Regions from separate parts of the Vibrio sp. QJM3NY_35 genome, predicted to be linked through region 1. Evidence: predicted binding sites of a transcription regulator. Region 1 holds the regulator's gene; each other region holds the start of a gene.

Region 1 (5,095 bases):
CTGTATAACCCTCGTTCTGGAAGTATCCAACCAGTTTACTGCGGGTTACCACATCATCTTCTACGACTAATACGTGATAGCTCATCTACACCACTTTTCTTATTTAATAGTTTCAGTGACTATTCTATTCATAACTAGTAACAATTCTAGTGGTACAGAAGATAAAAGCCAGAAACATGGATTTTTTTTGATACAAGACAATCTTAAACCTTGCTATTTATCGTCCATCGCAATTCAATATAGGTATTACTACTAACGAGTGACTTTGTGTTCGATAAGTATCACTGTTTAGTTAGCCTTCATACCCTAAGTATGACGAAAGATGATATTAGGATTATTTAAATGAAAGATACGAAAGCGTTCAACGAGCAAAGAGCAGAAATATACTGGTGGCTATCAAGCTTGTTCGCCAAAGAACTGACTCAAGAAGAACTCGATCACTACCACTCTGTTGAAATTCGTTCTTTCCTAACTGGTCTAGGCGAAAATGAAACACTAAAGCCAGCGATTGATAAGCTAGTGGATGCGCTTAACCGCCTACAAACACGTGAAGATGCTCAACTAGAATTGTCTGCAGACTTTTGCGATCTTTTCTTAAAAACAGATAAACACGGTGCTCTTCCTTACGCTTCTATGTATATCGGTGAAACTGGCCTTTTGAATGATAAGCCTGCAAAAGATATGGAAGAGATCATGGCTAAGCACAATTTAGTGGTGAACCAAGATCTAAAAGAGCCAGCAGACCACATTGCTATCGAACTCGATTTCCTTGGTAACTTGATCATTCGTTCAAACGAAACGGATATTGAAGAAGAGCTAGAGAATTCATTTGCCGTTCAACAGCAGTTTATCGAACAACAACTGCTGACTTGGGTACCAAAGTTCAACGTGAAATGTCATGACGTTGATGAATTCGGTTTCTACGCCTCCGTCTCATCTTTGCTACTCGCATTCTGTCAATTAGACACTCAATATTTAGCTGGTGAATAGCTTATTGGATGACTAGGTAAATAAATTCAGTAGAATGTGACAATTCACCCGGATTTCTGGGTGAATTTTATTGCGAGTAATTTCTAGTCAGTCTAAAATTGTGACCGCAAACGATAAAATATGAAACATTCACGAAATGCTATGCTTATTAAAGTTCAGAGCATTTCGGTGTTAAGACAAGCCGCTCAATAGCGGTTTTTTGTTTTTTAGCACTTTAGTACCCAAAGAGCCCTACAAATTTAAGCTCTTAGTTAGGTAGCTTAACGGCTACTTTATTCCGTACTTTGGGAAAGTAGCTTCTAATAGGATAAAACCATGGCCACTATAAAAGATGTCGCTCGCTTAGCCGGCGTATCAACAACAACCGTTTCTCACGTAATCAACAAAACTCGCTTTGTTGCAGAAGCAACTCAAGAAAAAGTAAACAAAGCCGTAGATGAACTGAACTATGCACCAAGTGCTGTCGCTCGTAGTTTGAAGTGTAATACAACACGCACCATCGGCATGCTAGTGACTCAATCAACTAACCTATTCTTCTCTGAAGTTATCGATGGTGTTGAGAGCTACTGCTACCGTCAAGGTTACACTTTGATCCTGTGTAATACGGGCGGTATCTATGAGAAGCAACGTGACTATATTCGAATGCTTGCAGAGAAACGTGTAGATGGCATCTTAGTTATGTGTTCTGACCTAACTGAAGAACTAAGAGAGATGTTAGACCGTCACGCTGACATCCCTAAAGTTATCATGGACTGGGGCCCAGAGAGCTCTCAGGCTGATAAGATCATCGATAACTCTGAAGAAGGTGGCTACCTAGCGACCAAATACCTTATTGAACGCGGTCACTCTAAGATTGCATGTTTAAGTGGCCACTTAGACAAAGCAGCATGTGTTGAACGTATTGCCGGTTACAAGCGCGCACTGAATGAAGCAAAGATTTCTGCTGATGAAAATATGATCATCGAAGGTAACTTCGAGTGTGATACGGCTGTTCTTGCTGCAGAACAAATCGTTGAGATGGAAGATCGTCCAACAGCGGTATTCTGCTTTAACGACACAATGGCACTCGGCTTAATGAGCCGCCTGCAAGAAAAAGGCATTCGCATTCCAGAAGATATCTCAGTGATCGGTTACGACAATATCGAACTGGCTGAATACTTCTCTCCGCCGCTAACGACCGTTCACCAACCAAAACGTCGTGTTGGTAAGAATGCATTCGAAATTCTATTAGAGCGCATCAAAGACAAAGACCACGAAAAACGCGTCTTCGAAATGCACCCTGAAATTGTTGAACGAAGCACAGTTAAAACGTTAAATTAATTGATAATTCGAGTTTAATTTCATCAAGCGCACCTTTAGGTGCGCTTTTTTTATCAGCAACTATAATGAACCCAGATGCACAACAGAAAGATCATTAATTGAAGCAATATCACATTTTGAAATATCAACTGTGAGCTTCATTCAACAAAAACTTTATTCTATTCAATCAGTCACGCACAGGGCAAACCACTCGAAAGAGTGAGACGCAAAGCTTCCGGCCTAAACCACTCGTTGGTATGGTAGCGGGGTTACCGATGGCAAAATGCAGTAACTACTAATAATTTGGTAATTTACGGCTTATTGACAATTTAATTGCAACATTTTGCTAATCTCTCGGACCTGCTTATTTGGTGGCGTAGTTCAAATACACCGAGATAAATAACATGGATAAACCGATACTAAAGGACTCGATGAAGTTATTTGAGTCCCTAGGAAAAATAAAATCACGCTCAATGTTTGGTGGCTTCGGTCTTTTTGCTGATGACACTATGTTTGCTCTGGTTGTAAATGACCAGTTGCACATACGCGCAGACAAAGGCACAACGAAACAATTCGAACAACAAGGGTTTCAACCGTACGTCTACAAAAAACGTGGTTTCCCTGTCGTTACTAAATATTTCGCTTTACCTGAAGGCCTCTGGCAAGACCAAGAGAAAATCTTGCAGCTTGCAACCACGTCTCTAGGTTTTGCTAAAGAAGAAAAAGCTGAGCAGTCTTCTGCTAAGCCGACCCGACTCAAAGATCTGCCTAATCTTCGACTCGCTACCGAGCGTATGTTGAAAAAGGCAGGGATCGATTCTGTAGAACGTTTATATGAATCTGGCTCTGTAAACGCATTTAACGCCATCAAAGAATCGCATGCGTCTTCTGTCAGTATTGAACTACTTTGGGCGCTAGAAGGTGCGATCAATGGTACACATTGGTCAGTTATACCGCAGCAGCGTCGTGAAGAGCTTATCAATCGCGTCAATTAACATTGTATCTACATAACTAAGCCGCATTTTTTGCGGCTTTTTTTATATCTGCTGAAAGTTAATCTAAGCTTTACCTGTCTATCTATACTATCGATATGCATTGAAAATTTAGAGGAAGTATCAATGAGTAAGAAAATGATATTGGGTATTATATTGGTAGTAACCATCGTCTTGTTAGGCGTCAATTTTGGTCAATACCTCACGCTTGAAAATGCTAAGGCCCAACAAGCCGTTTTAAATGACTATATTGACAGCAACTTTATTGCTGCTGCCGCTATCTATTTTGTTGCGTATGTAATGATCACTGCTTTCTCAATTCCTGGCGCCGCTGTTGTTACCCTGCTTGGAGCTGCTCTATTTGGCTTCTGGAATAGCTTGCTGCTGGTATCTTTCGCGAGTGCGATCGGTGCGACTTTAGCCTTCTTAAGTAGCCGTTACCTATTGCGTGACTGGATTCAAACCAAGTTTGGTGACAAATTGGCGACAATTAACAAGGGGGTTGAAAAAGACGGCGCGTTTTACCTATTTTCTCTGCGTCTGATCCCTGTATTCCCATTTTTCCTTATTAACCTATTGATGGGTCTAACACCGATGTCAGTGAGTCGTTACTACATTACGAGTCAAATCGGGATGTTACCGGGGACGGCGGTTTTCTTGAATGCTGGTACTCAGCTCGCAGAAATTGATTCACTTTCGGGCATCGTCTCCCCTTCAGTACTATTGTCATTTGCGTTATTGGGGATATTCCCAATAGTTGCTAAATGGTTGATGGGTAAGTTTCGCTCAGCGCCCGTAGCTGAATAATTTATAATAGCTAAATAACACAGATAGCCGAATAAGGTTCTATTTCAATGAAAATCTTCAGTGCATCGAATCCGACAGAAGCTCATATCATCTGTGGATTATTAGAAAGCGAGAATATTGCCTGTGAAGTTCGTGGTGAGGGATTGTTCGGATTGAAGGGGGAAATCCCATTTACGGAAGAAACTGACCCTTACGTGTGGTTATATGAGCCAGAATTGGCCAGTGAAGCTCGCATGCTCGTCAATGACTACCAAAAGCAGCAAGATTCGATCATCTATGAAGAGTGGCGTTGTGGTGAGTGTCATGAAGTCAACGAAGCGCAATTCGGCTCTTGTTGGCAGTGCGGTGCTGCTTCACCCGAATAGCAGAGTTTCAGTGACCTTATAAGACAATTAGGCCGATACCTCCTCCAAATAAAAACGGGAAGCTAAAATTAGCTTCCCGTTTTTATTTCAATTCGATTCCATCATCATCTTTGATTTCGCGTTTAGAAAATCACTGAATTTGTTTTTGAATAAACGCAATCGAACGCTGATTAAACTCTTCAGGGTTTTCCACGTTACATACGTGCCCACAATTCGGAATCTCCACTAGCTCGCTCGACTCATGCGCTGCAACCATTTCTTTTACAGGCTTAATAAACATGTAGTCACGTTCACCCATCAAATAAAGAGTCGGTATTGGTAGCTCTCTATCTTTAAAATATTTCATCAAGGGGTTTACATCAGCCGTGAGGATAAACCAGCGTTTAAATTCTTTCTGGCACAGTTTTTTTGCTTCGCGGATAAAAAGATGACGAGACTCTTTTTGGCTTTTTTGTGGCATCACAACATAAGCAAAAAGGCTGTATAACCACATGTAAGGAATGATGTGCTTGCTGAGGTTACCCAACTTGATTAAGACTTGAGAGCGAGTGTTTAGCTTAGTGACAGCACCACCCAGTACCATTGAACGTACACGGCCAGCCGCGAGCTCTGCAACGTTACGCACAATAATCGTGCCCAAAG
Region 2 (5,095 bases), 450 kb from region 1:
TGCCGTGTACAGTGCAATTAGGCCAGGCTCTGTACCTAAACGTTCACCATAAGGTGGGTTAGAAACAATCACACCATCAGCAAATTCTGTAGGTCGTTTAAGCTTTGCAGCGTCACCTACTTCGAATTCAATCAACTCTTCAACACCAGCACGACGAGCATTGTCACGTGCTGTTTTGATCATGCGCTCATCATTATCATAACCATAGAACTTACATTCTACTTTCTTAACGCCACGACGACCTTGAACGTTCGCTTCAGCTTTAACTTCAGCCCAAAGCTCTGGTTCGAAATCTTCTAGTGATTCAAAACACCACTTCTGGCGTTTAACACCTGGAGCCATGTTCGCAGCCATCATTGCCGCTTCAATCACTAACGTACCTGAACCACACATTGGGTCTAGGAAAGGCTTAGTCGCATCCCAACCACTACGAAGAAGAATCGCTGCAGCAAGCGTTTCACGCAAAGGTGCACGACCAGATTCTGGACGGTAACCACGTTGATGCAGACCGCTACCTACCATATCAACACCAAGAATCGCTTTGTCACGGTGTAGACGAACGTGGATACGAATGTCTGGGTTCTCTTTGTTGATAGAAGGACGAGGTAGAGACTTCTTCTCGAAGCAATCGACAACGGCATCTTTTACTTTCATCGCACCGTATTGGCTGTTGCGGATTTCGTTGTTCGTACCATTGAAGTCAACAACAAAACGCTTTGAACTATGGAATTGGTTTACCCAGTTAACCGCAGTGGTTGATAGGTACAAATCCATGTCGTCCATACAAGTAAATTCAGAAAGGACACGTACAAATCGAGAAGCCAAACGGCTCCACAAACAACAACGATAAATTTGCTCATTGGTGGCTTTGAATTTAACACCTGCTTGAACAGGTTTTGCGTTTGTAATCCCTAGTTGGGTTAGTTCTTCAACTAATAAATTCTCAAGGCCATTTGAGGTAACCGCTAGATATTGATTCATAGTGTTCTTTTATTGATAAAAATGAGCTCGATTATACCTGAATTTGTTACTAGAGCATCACACTAAACTCGTCTTTTCATTGAATCTTTCTTCTAACTGGCTAGCAAACGCACAGCCTTGAAGCGATCGCTTACCCACCCCCCCCTTAGAACATAAGACTTATCAATCCAACACGATTCATGACCCAATACCGCTCAAAGCGACAGTGTGAATTTATATTCACCCCAAAATTGGTATATACCAAGAGGGATTTATGGGTGAAAGTTAGCTACAAATAGGCAAAAACAGGGAATAAAGATGGGCAAATTACACTTCTAGTGATGAAAACAGGCAGAAATTAAGGCGAAAAAATAGTCGTAAGTTCACTATTTAAATGGTTAGGCAGTGATGTATTTATCAGGATGAGGTTTTTTAGGCACAAAAAAATCGGCTATTGAGCCGATTTTGGGGAAGGTTTGACAGGTTCACGCGTTGCGATGTGTGTGAGAAATGATGGACTAAATAGAAGGCTAACCGACCATCGCAATGTGCGTTTGATGAAGAATAGCGTTCGCGTCTATCATTCTATCGTGCATGACCTTAATCGAGTCGCCAAAGCGTAACCCTTTTGAAGGTGTAAGCAGAAACTCTTCTAGGTCGACAAATGCACAAAGGCTCGCACACTCTCCCACTTCTAGTACGATGAAGTAACCTAAGCTATGCTCGTTACTCATTTGTACTATGTCCCCCTCTTGAGGGTGTTCATGGCTTGTACCTTGTGAGTCGAAGAACCAACTCTTAGGCTGTACAGGCTTATGGAAGCGCTTTGCTGCTACACAATAAAGCGCGAGTTCAGCTTGACGAGGCTCAGACAGTTCTAAGCCAGAAATTTGTTCTTTGAAGGTTTGGTATGAAGATGCGTCATCAACGGTGAATTCATTATCTCTAAACGCGCAGTCCACCAGCTTATTGCGGACCAGATTCGTTTTGAAAATCATATCCTCTCCGAGGTTTAGCATTAATGAACATTGCTGCTCATCGTAATACCAACTCCATGTATCGCTAGGTTTAAGCATCATTTCGTCTCACACTGTTGAACCATTCCATTAGGTAAAACGCAAAATTACCTTCAATTACAGTAATTTTACTGAGCAATAGGCAAAAAAAAAGAGGAAATGAATTCCTCTTTCTTATCGCTTTTCTCTACAACTCAGTGAGTTACAGTGTCTCTTTTAGTAAGACGATGCCAGATTGTCGCTTTTCAAAAATAAAAGCAATTTTCAGCTTATAGATTTTTAACGATGTCGCCAACTAGGCCTGGGCCTTTGTAGATGAAACCAGAGTAAACCTGTACAAGCTTCGCGCCCGCCATCATTTTCTCTTTTGCAGCAACATACGAGTCAACACCACCTACTCCAATGATCGGCAGTTTGTCACCCAGCTCTTCGTGAAGTTTACGAACTACTTCAGTACTACGAGATTGAACAGGACGTCCACTTAGGCCACCCGCTTCATCGCAATGTTTCATGCCTTCAACGATTGAACGATCCAATGTTGTGTTTGTTGCGATCACACCATCGATCTTATTTTTGATCAATGACTCACAAATTTGGCGAATTTCGTCGTCGCTTAGATCCGGAGCAATCTTAAGAGCAAGAGGCACATATTTACCATGCTTCTCTTCCAGTTCAGATTGTTTCGTTTTAAGTTCAGACAATAGATCGTCTAGAGCTTCGCCGTATTGTAGAGAACGAAGTCCTGGAGTGTTTGGTGAAGAGATGTTCACAGCAATGTAACCAGCGTATTGATATACCTTCTCCATACAGATCAAGTAATCTTCAGCGCCCTTTTCAATTGGTGTGTCTTTGTTCTTACCGATGTTAATGCCTAAGATACCATCGTAGTTCGACTTCTTAACATTCTCAACAAGGTTGTCGACGCCTAGGTTGTTAAAGCCCATGCGGTTGATGATACCTTCAGCTTCAACAAGACGGAATAAACGAGGTTTGTCGTTACCCGCTTGCGGACGTGGAGTCACCGTTCCTACTTCAACGAAACCAAAACCCATTGCGCCAAATGCATCAATACATTCGCCGTTTTTATCTAGGCCAGCAGCTAAGCCAACTGGGTTTTTAAAAGTAAGACCCATGCACTCTACAGGTCGGTGAGGTAATTGTTGGCGATACAAAAGATCAATAGGTGTGCCTGTGAAGCGTTTGAAATTTTGAATTGCAAGATCATGTGCCTTTTCGGCATCAAGTTGGAAAAAGCCAGTTCTGGCTAGACGGTAAAGCATTGTGCCTCCGATAGAAAAAAGCCCCGTGTAAACGGGGCGATATTATTTACTTATTTATCCAACTATTCAATCTATTACTGCCTGTAAGGGTAAGATAATCGAGTTTGCTAACGAATGAGGTTCATTATTAAGCAAACGTTATCGTTTCTTCAGGTTATTAAGCCATTTCTAATCTCAGCCCTATTACAACCACCAGCTCGCTTAACAACAAACAACGTGTGCGTCGAAGTTGGTTCTTCAAAAATCGTTAGTCCCATTGTTTCGACTTTACCGAAAAGAAAAAAGGCAGACCTTGTGGCCTGCCCTTATACTTTTTCGTCTTATCTAGTGACTAGTCTTTCGACATGCAGTTTAGATTCAACAGCATCAATTCACGCAGTGCTACTGAGAACTTAGCAAACTCATGAACAGAACCCACTTTGAATTCGTTTAAGATGCTTTCCCAACGATGTAGAGAAACAGAGTTACTTTCCATCCAGTCATCAAGCGCTTTAATCACATCGATGTCTGAAGCACAACCACAGTTAAGTACTTGGCCAGTTAACTGACGTTGCTGCCAATCCAGATCTTCTCTGAATGCTGCACGCGCCAGTGCTTGCCAGTTGTTGTCTACAGCTTGGCCATTGATTTGTTTCAAGAACCAGTGCAGTGACAAACGGTCGCCTAGATTGAAGTAAAGCTTAGACGCTTGTTGTACAGTTTTACCTGTTTCACGAGCCACTGTGGATATATCCAGTGCTGAGTACAGGCTAGACAAACGAGCCACTGAGTTAGCCAGCTCAGCGTTTACACCTTGGTCAATCCAAAGTTGAGCCATTGCTTGATGCTCTTCTACTTCTGAAGCCACTAGGTTTTCATCCAGCTTTTCAGTAATCGCAACGACATCACCTTGGTAAAGCTCAATCAATGCATTCACTGACTGTTTACCGGTACGATTTCTTAGCAACCAGCGTGCTAGACGACGAAGCGTACGACGTACATGGTAAAGCAATTCGTATTGAGCTTCAGAACTTGAGATGTTGTCCAGTTCACGGATGCTCTTTAATACCTTACCCAGGCCGTAGATTTCACGTGATGCCGCGTAAGCATTCGCAATATCAACAATGTTCGCGCCCGTCTCTTCTTGCAAGCGAGTCACGAAGTTACAGCCCATCTCGTTAACCATTTGGTTAGCAAGCGCAGTCGCAATGATCTCTGCACGAAGTGGATGGTTATCCATGTGCTGAGAGTAGTTACGGCGTAACTCTGTTGGGAAGTACTGCATCAGTTGTTGAGCATGGAACTCATCATTCGCAATGTCATCACTCACAAGGTCTTCTTTTAGAACCATTTTACCGTAAGCGATCAATACTGATAGCTCAGGTCTTGTTAGTGCTTGGCCCTGCTTCTCACGCTCTAGCAGCGTTTCATCATCTGGTATGTATTCCAAACCACGGTCTAAGTACCCTGCTTTTTCCATTGTGTGGATAAAGCGGATTTGCTCTTTCACTAAGCCTACACCTTGATGCTCAGTAACAGAGATAGACTCAGCTTGGCAGTATGCGTCATCTAGTACAATCTCGCCTACTTCGTCTTCCATAGATTCAAGAACTTGGTTACGTTGCTTAACGGTTAGGTCACCATTAGACACTAAGCCATTCAAGAAGATCTTAATGTTAACTTCGTTATCCGAGCAATCTACACCACCAACGTTATCGACAAAGTCAGTATTAACTCGACCGCCCGTTAGAGCGTATTCAATACGACCCAATTGAGTCATACCCAAGTTACCGCCTTCACCAACAACCTTAGCTTTCAGGTCACGGCCGTCGATACGTAGCACGTCATTTGCACGGTCAC
Region 3 (5,095 bases), 920 kb from region 1:
ACTGAGAACATCGGTGCGCGTCGTCTACACACGGTAATGGAGCGTCTAATGGATGAGATTTCATTCGAAGCAACAGACAAAGCTGGCAGCAAGCTTGTTATTGATGAAGCTTACGTAACAGCGAAGCTTGGCGAGTTCGTTGAAGACGAAGACCTAAGCCGCTTCATCCTGTAGCACACGAAACTCCAACTTATTGCTCTAACTCAAAGAAATAGCAGCTAATAAGCGAATTCAAGGCCCACTTTCGAGTGGGCTTTTTATTACCCGAAAAATGGGCGTATACTCAAATCACAGTATGAAACGAAGACTTACAACGAAATAGACCTACGATGAAACAATCTCTACTGATTTGGCTTGATGCCGCACGACCGAAAACTCTGCCTCTCGCACTCGTCTCTATTCTTACAGGAAGTAGTTTAGCGTTCGCCAGCGATCAGTTTTCTTTATCGATAGCACTACTGGCTTTTTTAACCGCCACCCTATTACAAATTTTGTCGAACCTAGCCAATGACTATGGTGATGCAGTAAAAGGCACCGACAACGAAAATCGCCTCGGTCCAACACGTGCGATGCAGTCTGGCGCGGTCACCGCTAAAACCATGAAGCAAGCCATCATCCTCAATATCGTGTTTACTATGATTGCCGGGCTGATTCTAATTTTCCATGCGTTGACCTCAATTGAAAGTATCTTATCTTTCATTGCATTAGGCGTATTAGCGATTGTGGCAGCCATTGCTTACACCGTGGGTAATAAGCCTTATGGCTACATTGGCCTCGGCGACTTATCGGTATTTATCTTCTTTGGTTTGTTAGGTGTATCGGGGACTTACTTCTTACACACAGGTCATGTTGAACCAAGCCTGTTCCTTCCAGCATTAGGCTGTGGCTTGATGGCGGTTGCGGTACTCAATATCAACAACATGCGTGACATCGAAAACGACAGCGAATGTGGTAAACGTACCATGGCAGTTCGCCTAGGACAGCGCAAAGCTAAGCACTATCATTTCGCCTTGCTTGGTCTCGCCCTTGCGTCTTTCGCTATTTACCTACTGATTCAAGAAAAGCCAGCCTGGATCAGCCTGCCGTTTTTACTGAGTATTATTATTGTTTATAAACATGGCAAAGCTGTTTGGGAAACCGAAAAACCCGCGCAGATTGCACCAATGATGCCAGTGATTGTGAAATGCTCACTGGTCACTAACCTATTGTTTGCAGGGGTTGTCGTAGCTCAAACTCTATTGAGTTAAATGAGACTAATCATTGCAAAGGGATCAAGCACCGATATACTCAAAGTAAGCTCATTGTTCAAAAGGTATACGAATGGAATACAACACTTCAGCACTGTGCGACATATATTTGGATCAAGTTGATGTCGTGGAACCAATGTTCAGCAACTTCGGTGGACGTGCATCCTTCGCAGGACAAATCACGACATTAAAGTGTTTTGAAGACAACGCTTTGATTCGTTCTGTACTAGAGCAAGATGGTCTAGGGCGTGTGTTGTTAATCGACGGTGGCGGCTCACTGCGTAAAGCGCTGATTGATGCTGAGATTGCCCTGCTTGCCGAAGATAATGAGTGGGAAGGTATTGTGGTTTACGGCTGTGTTCGTGAAGTCGATGAGCTTGAAGACATGAACCTAGGTATCCAAGCCTTGGCTTCTATCCCTGTTGGAGCGAGCCAAGAAGGTGTCGGTGAATTAGACGTACCCGTGAACTTTGGCAGCGTGACCTTCTTACCCGAAGATTACCTGTACGCAGATAACACCGGCATCATTCTTTCTGCCGAACCTCTAGATGTAGAACTTGATTTGGATGTCGAGGAAGAAGAGGTCGAGTAACCCACTCGGCTTTGAACACGACAACAAAGCATAAGAATACGAAGTATTAGAACGCAAACAAAAACGCCCGCTACTGAGTAGCGGGCGTTTTTTTAAATCTGAAGAGTCGATTACTCTACTTCATCCATTTTTCCAAGAAGGTTACGGATGCGATCTTGCCATGCTGAATGCTCTTCCTGCATTTGCTGAGTTTTTTGCTCTAGCTCGTGACGGCTTGCTTTAAGCTCACCAGCTTCTGTTGCTAGTGCTTGTTTCTCTTCTTTAAGCTCTTCCACTTCCATTTGAAGAAGTGCAATTGTATCTACTGCTGTTTGAATTTTTGCTTCTAGCTGCTCTAGTACTTCAAAAGACATTCTGGCCTACCTTTAAGTTATCCGTTTGATGGTGAAGGTTCACTCCACTTATTTCCCCATTCTACTCAGCAGAGCAAGGATAAACACTCAATATATTCGATATTTTGCGCCATTCGATGAAAAAAACAGCGCTTTTTACCGAATATTGACGTGAACGATTACCGCCACAACGGCAAACCGATTATTTTGATGAATAATAACTGTTTTCCACTGCGAATTGATCGAGAGCAATCTCCAAAAAACAAAAAGGCAAACGTTTCCTTTTGGATATGGTAAAATTCGCCGCGAAATTTCTATTCCCCCTTTGAAAATTTTGGAGTCCGCATGAAACGCGATTTAGCAATGTCATTCTCTCGTGTCACAGAAGGTGCAGCACTAGCTGGTTACAAGTGGCTTGGCCGTGGCGATAAAAACGCTGCAGATGGCGCTGCTGTAGAAGTAATGCGTAGCCTATTAAACAAAACCGAAATTAGCGGTGAGATTGTTATCGGCGAAGGTGAAATCGATGATGCACCTATGCTGTACATCGGCGAAAACGTAGGTGTGGGCGGCGACGCTGTCGACATCGCAGTTGACCCAATTGAAGGGACACGCATGACAGCAATGGGCCAATCAAATGCATTGGCTGTATTGGCGGCAGGCGAAAAAGGCAGCTTCCTTAAAGCGCCTGATATGTACATGGAAAAGTTGGTTGTTGGCCCTGGCGCTAAAGGCGTGATTGACCTAGAACTGCCACTAACAGAAAACCTAGAAAACATCGCGAAAGCACTAGGTAAAACACTCGATACTCTAGTGGTAACCACGCTTGCTAAGCCTCGTCATGATCAAATCATCGCCGACATGCAAGCAATGGGCGTTCGTGTATTTGCTGTGCCAGACGGTGATGTTGCGGCTTCTATCTTAACCTGTATGCCAGACAGCGAAGTAGACGTCATGTACTGCATCGGCGGCGCACCTGAAGGTGTGGTTTCGGCTGCGGTAATTCGCGCACTCGACGGCGACATGCACGGTCGTCTTCTACCTCGCCATGAAGTTAAAGGCGACACAGAAGAGAACCGCAAGCACGGTGAACTTGAACTTGAGCGCTGCGCAGAAATGGGCGTAACGGCGGGTATCGTGTTGAAGATGGAAGATATGGCTCGCAGCGACAACATTGTATTTTCAGCAACAGGCATCACTAAGGGTGACTTGCTAGAAGGTATTTCTCGTCAAGGTAATATCGCAACCACAGAAACCCTGCTTATCCGTGGCCGCTGCCGTACAATTCGCCGCATCAAATCTACCCACTACCTAGAGCGTAAAGATCCAGAAATAGTAGGTCATATCCTGTAAGCCTAAATTCGGTGAAACAGAATATTCCAAGGCTGATACCTAGTATCAGCCTTTTGTTTTATTAGCGCACCAGAATCTGACCATGGTAGCCAATAGAGTAAAACGCTATCTATAGAGTAAATTATCATCAATATAGTAAATGGTTTGCTTTATAAACACCTTGCCTCATAATAGTAAGGTTCATTAGGTAGGGATAGTATGAAAACAAGCGACAGAATCTTACAGACCATTAAGCGTCAAGGCGCGGTAACCGCGAAACAACTGTCAGAAGAATTTGGCATGACGACAATGGGGGCAAGGCAACATCTGCAAAGCCTGGAAGATGACGGTATTCTTGCGTTTCATGATGTGAAAGTGAAAGTGGGTCGCCCGACTCGCCACTGGTCCCTGACTCAACAAGGTCATAGCCAATTTTCAGACCGACATGGTGAACTCACCATTCAAGTGATTGATGCTGTCGAGAATCTATTTGGTAAAGAAGGGCTGGCTAAGGTTGCTGCCGAGCGTGAACAACACACTCTTAAGCAGTATCAAACTGCGCTGTCTGGCTGTGATTCACTCATCAGCAAGCTTAAAAAACTCACCCAGCTTCGTGAAGACGAAGGCTACATGGCTGAGCTTCAAGAGCATGATGATCACTACATCTTGATTGAGAACCACTGCCCTATCTGTAAGGCTGCAACTCGCTGCCCTAGCCTGTGCCAATCTGAGCTCAACGTGTTTACTGAGTTACTAAAAGATGAGTGTCACGTGAGCCGTACAGAGCACATCATTGCTGGCGAACGACGCTGCACTTACACCTTAACACCCGCCCTTTGATTGCAAAGGTAATCGGCTAATACCGTCTCAATATTGAGAAAACACAAATAGATTAAAATTTGTACAGATTTCTTTCTTAAGCTTAGAGCATATGAAACACGCTTAATGCTAAGGAAGGAATGATGGCGCATCCACAACCCGCTCAAAAACTGCCACCCTTTGATGAACTTGTCCAACTCGCGAAAAGCGACCCGAAAGCATTCAATCAATTCAAACACGAGATGTGCGAACAGATGATTTGTTCGGCTTCAGACGTGATGCAAGACCGACTTCGTGCGCAGCAAAGTCACATCGACTTAGTGGTTAGCCGTTGTAAAAACCCACACCACGCCAATGTCGTACTCATGCAAGAGCTGCGCTGTCAGGTCTGTAAGTTCCAAGATGCACTCGAAGGGCGCTGCGGCTTTGAAGAATCTCTGCCTGAAAATGTCGTGCCTTTTAAGCCGAATACCGAACCTAAAATGTACTGAAATTAGCAAAGCACTAAAAAGAAAAAGGGAGCTTAATGCTCCCTTCTTATCGATCAATATTTACATGGATCTTCGCCGTAGTCATTACGGCCTTCTGTACCTTTCAACAAACCACACTCAATCAGAATCCAGAAACCACACACTAATGCCGCGACGGTTGCCGCCATATGAATTGGCGATACCGGCTCTGTCGTCGTTGCAACCATTGGCGAAGCTAAACGACCCAATACTAATGGCACATTCAATAGTAGCCAGTAATTAGACTTATTGCGGTCGTGCCAG

Evidence for each region. Region 1 encodes PurR, which represses purine synthesis genes. Its sites were predicted from a motif close to TNANGNAAACGTTTNCNTNA; they were not measured.
Region 2: a site for PurR is predicted at 3,384-3,403, ahead of pyrD (quinone-dependent dihydroorotate dehydrogenase). Genes of this name have one in related genera too.
Region 3: a site for PurR is predicted at 2,438-2,457, ahead of glpX (class II fructose-bisphosphatase). Genes of this name have one in related genera too.

Annotation. Positions count from the first base shown of each region.
Region 1 covers NZ_CM173507.1:2,214,302-2,219,396, forward strand. Annotated here, with positions in the region: gene torR (two-component system response regulator TorR) at 1-85, opposite strand, end outside; gene torD (molecular chaperone TorD) at 343-990, shown strand; gene purR (HTH-type transcriptional repressor PurR) at 1,306-2,310, shown strand; cyclic di-GMP riboswitch class I at 2,481-2,566, shown strand; gene AC3CH3_RS09935 (TfoX/Sxy family DNA transformation protein) at 2,694-3,284, shown strand; gene AC3CH3_RS09940 (TVP38/TMEM64 family protein) at 3,408-4,088, shown strand; gene AC3CH3_RS09945 (putative signal transducing protein) at 4,136-4,453, shown strand; gene AC3CH3_RS09950 (alpha/beta fold hydrolase) at 4,584-5,095, opposite strand, start outside.
Region 2 covers NZ_CM173507.1:1,767,862-1,772,956, forward strand. Annotated here, with positions in the region: gene rlmKL (bifunctional 23S rRNA (guanine(2069)-N(7))-methyltransferase RlmK/23S rRNA (guanine(2445)-N(2))-methyltransferase RlmL) at 1-981, opposite strand, end outside; gene AC3CH3_RS08215 (cell division protein ZapC) at 1,491-2,039, opposite strand; gene pyrD (quinone-dependent dihydroorotate dehydrogenase) at 2,246-3,256, opposite strand; gene AC3CH3_RS08225 (NAD-glutamate dehydrogenase) at 3,588-5,095, opposite strand, start outside.
Region 3 covers NZ_CM173507.1:3,133,943-3,139,037, forward strand. Annotated here, with positions in the region: gene hslU (ATP-dependent protease ATPase subunit HslU) at 1-174, shown strand, start outside; gene AC3CH3_RS14240 (1,4-dihydroxy-2-naphthoate polyprenyltransferase) at 330-1,247, shown strand; gene rraA (ribonuclease E activity regulator RraA) at 1,321-1,839, shown strand; gene zapB (cell division protein ZapB) at 1,950-2,192, opposite strand; gene glpX (class II fructose-bisphosphatase) at 2,517-3,524, shown strand; gene AC3CH3_RS14260 (helix-turn-helix transcriptional regulator) at 3,723-4,343, shown strand; gene AC3CH3_RS14265 (DUF3135 domain-containing protein) at 4,466-4,813, shown strand; gene AC3CH3_RS14270 (DUF805 domain-containing protein) at 4,867-5,095, opposite strand, start outside.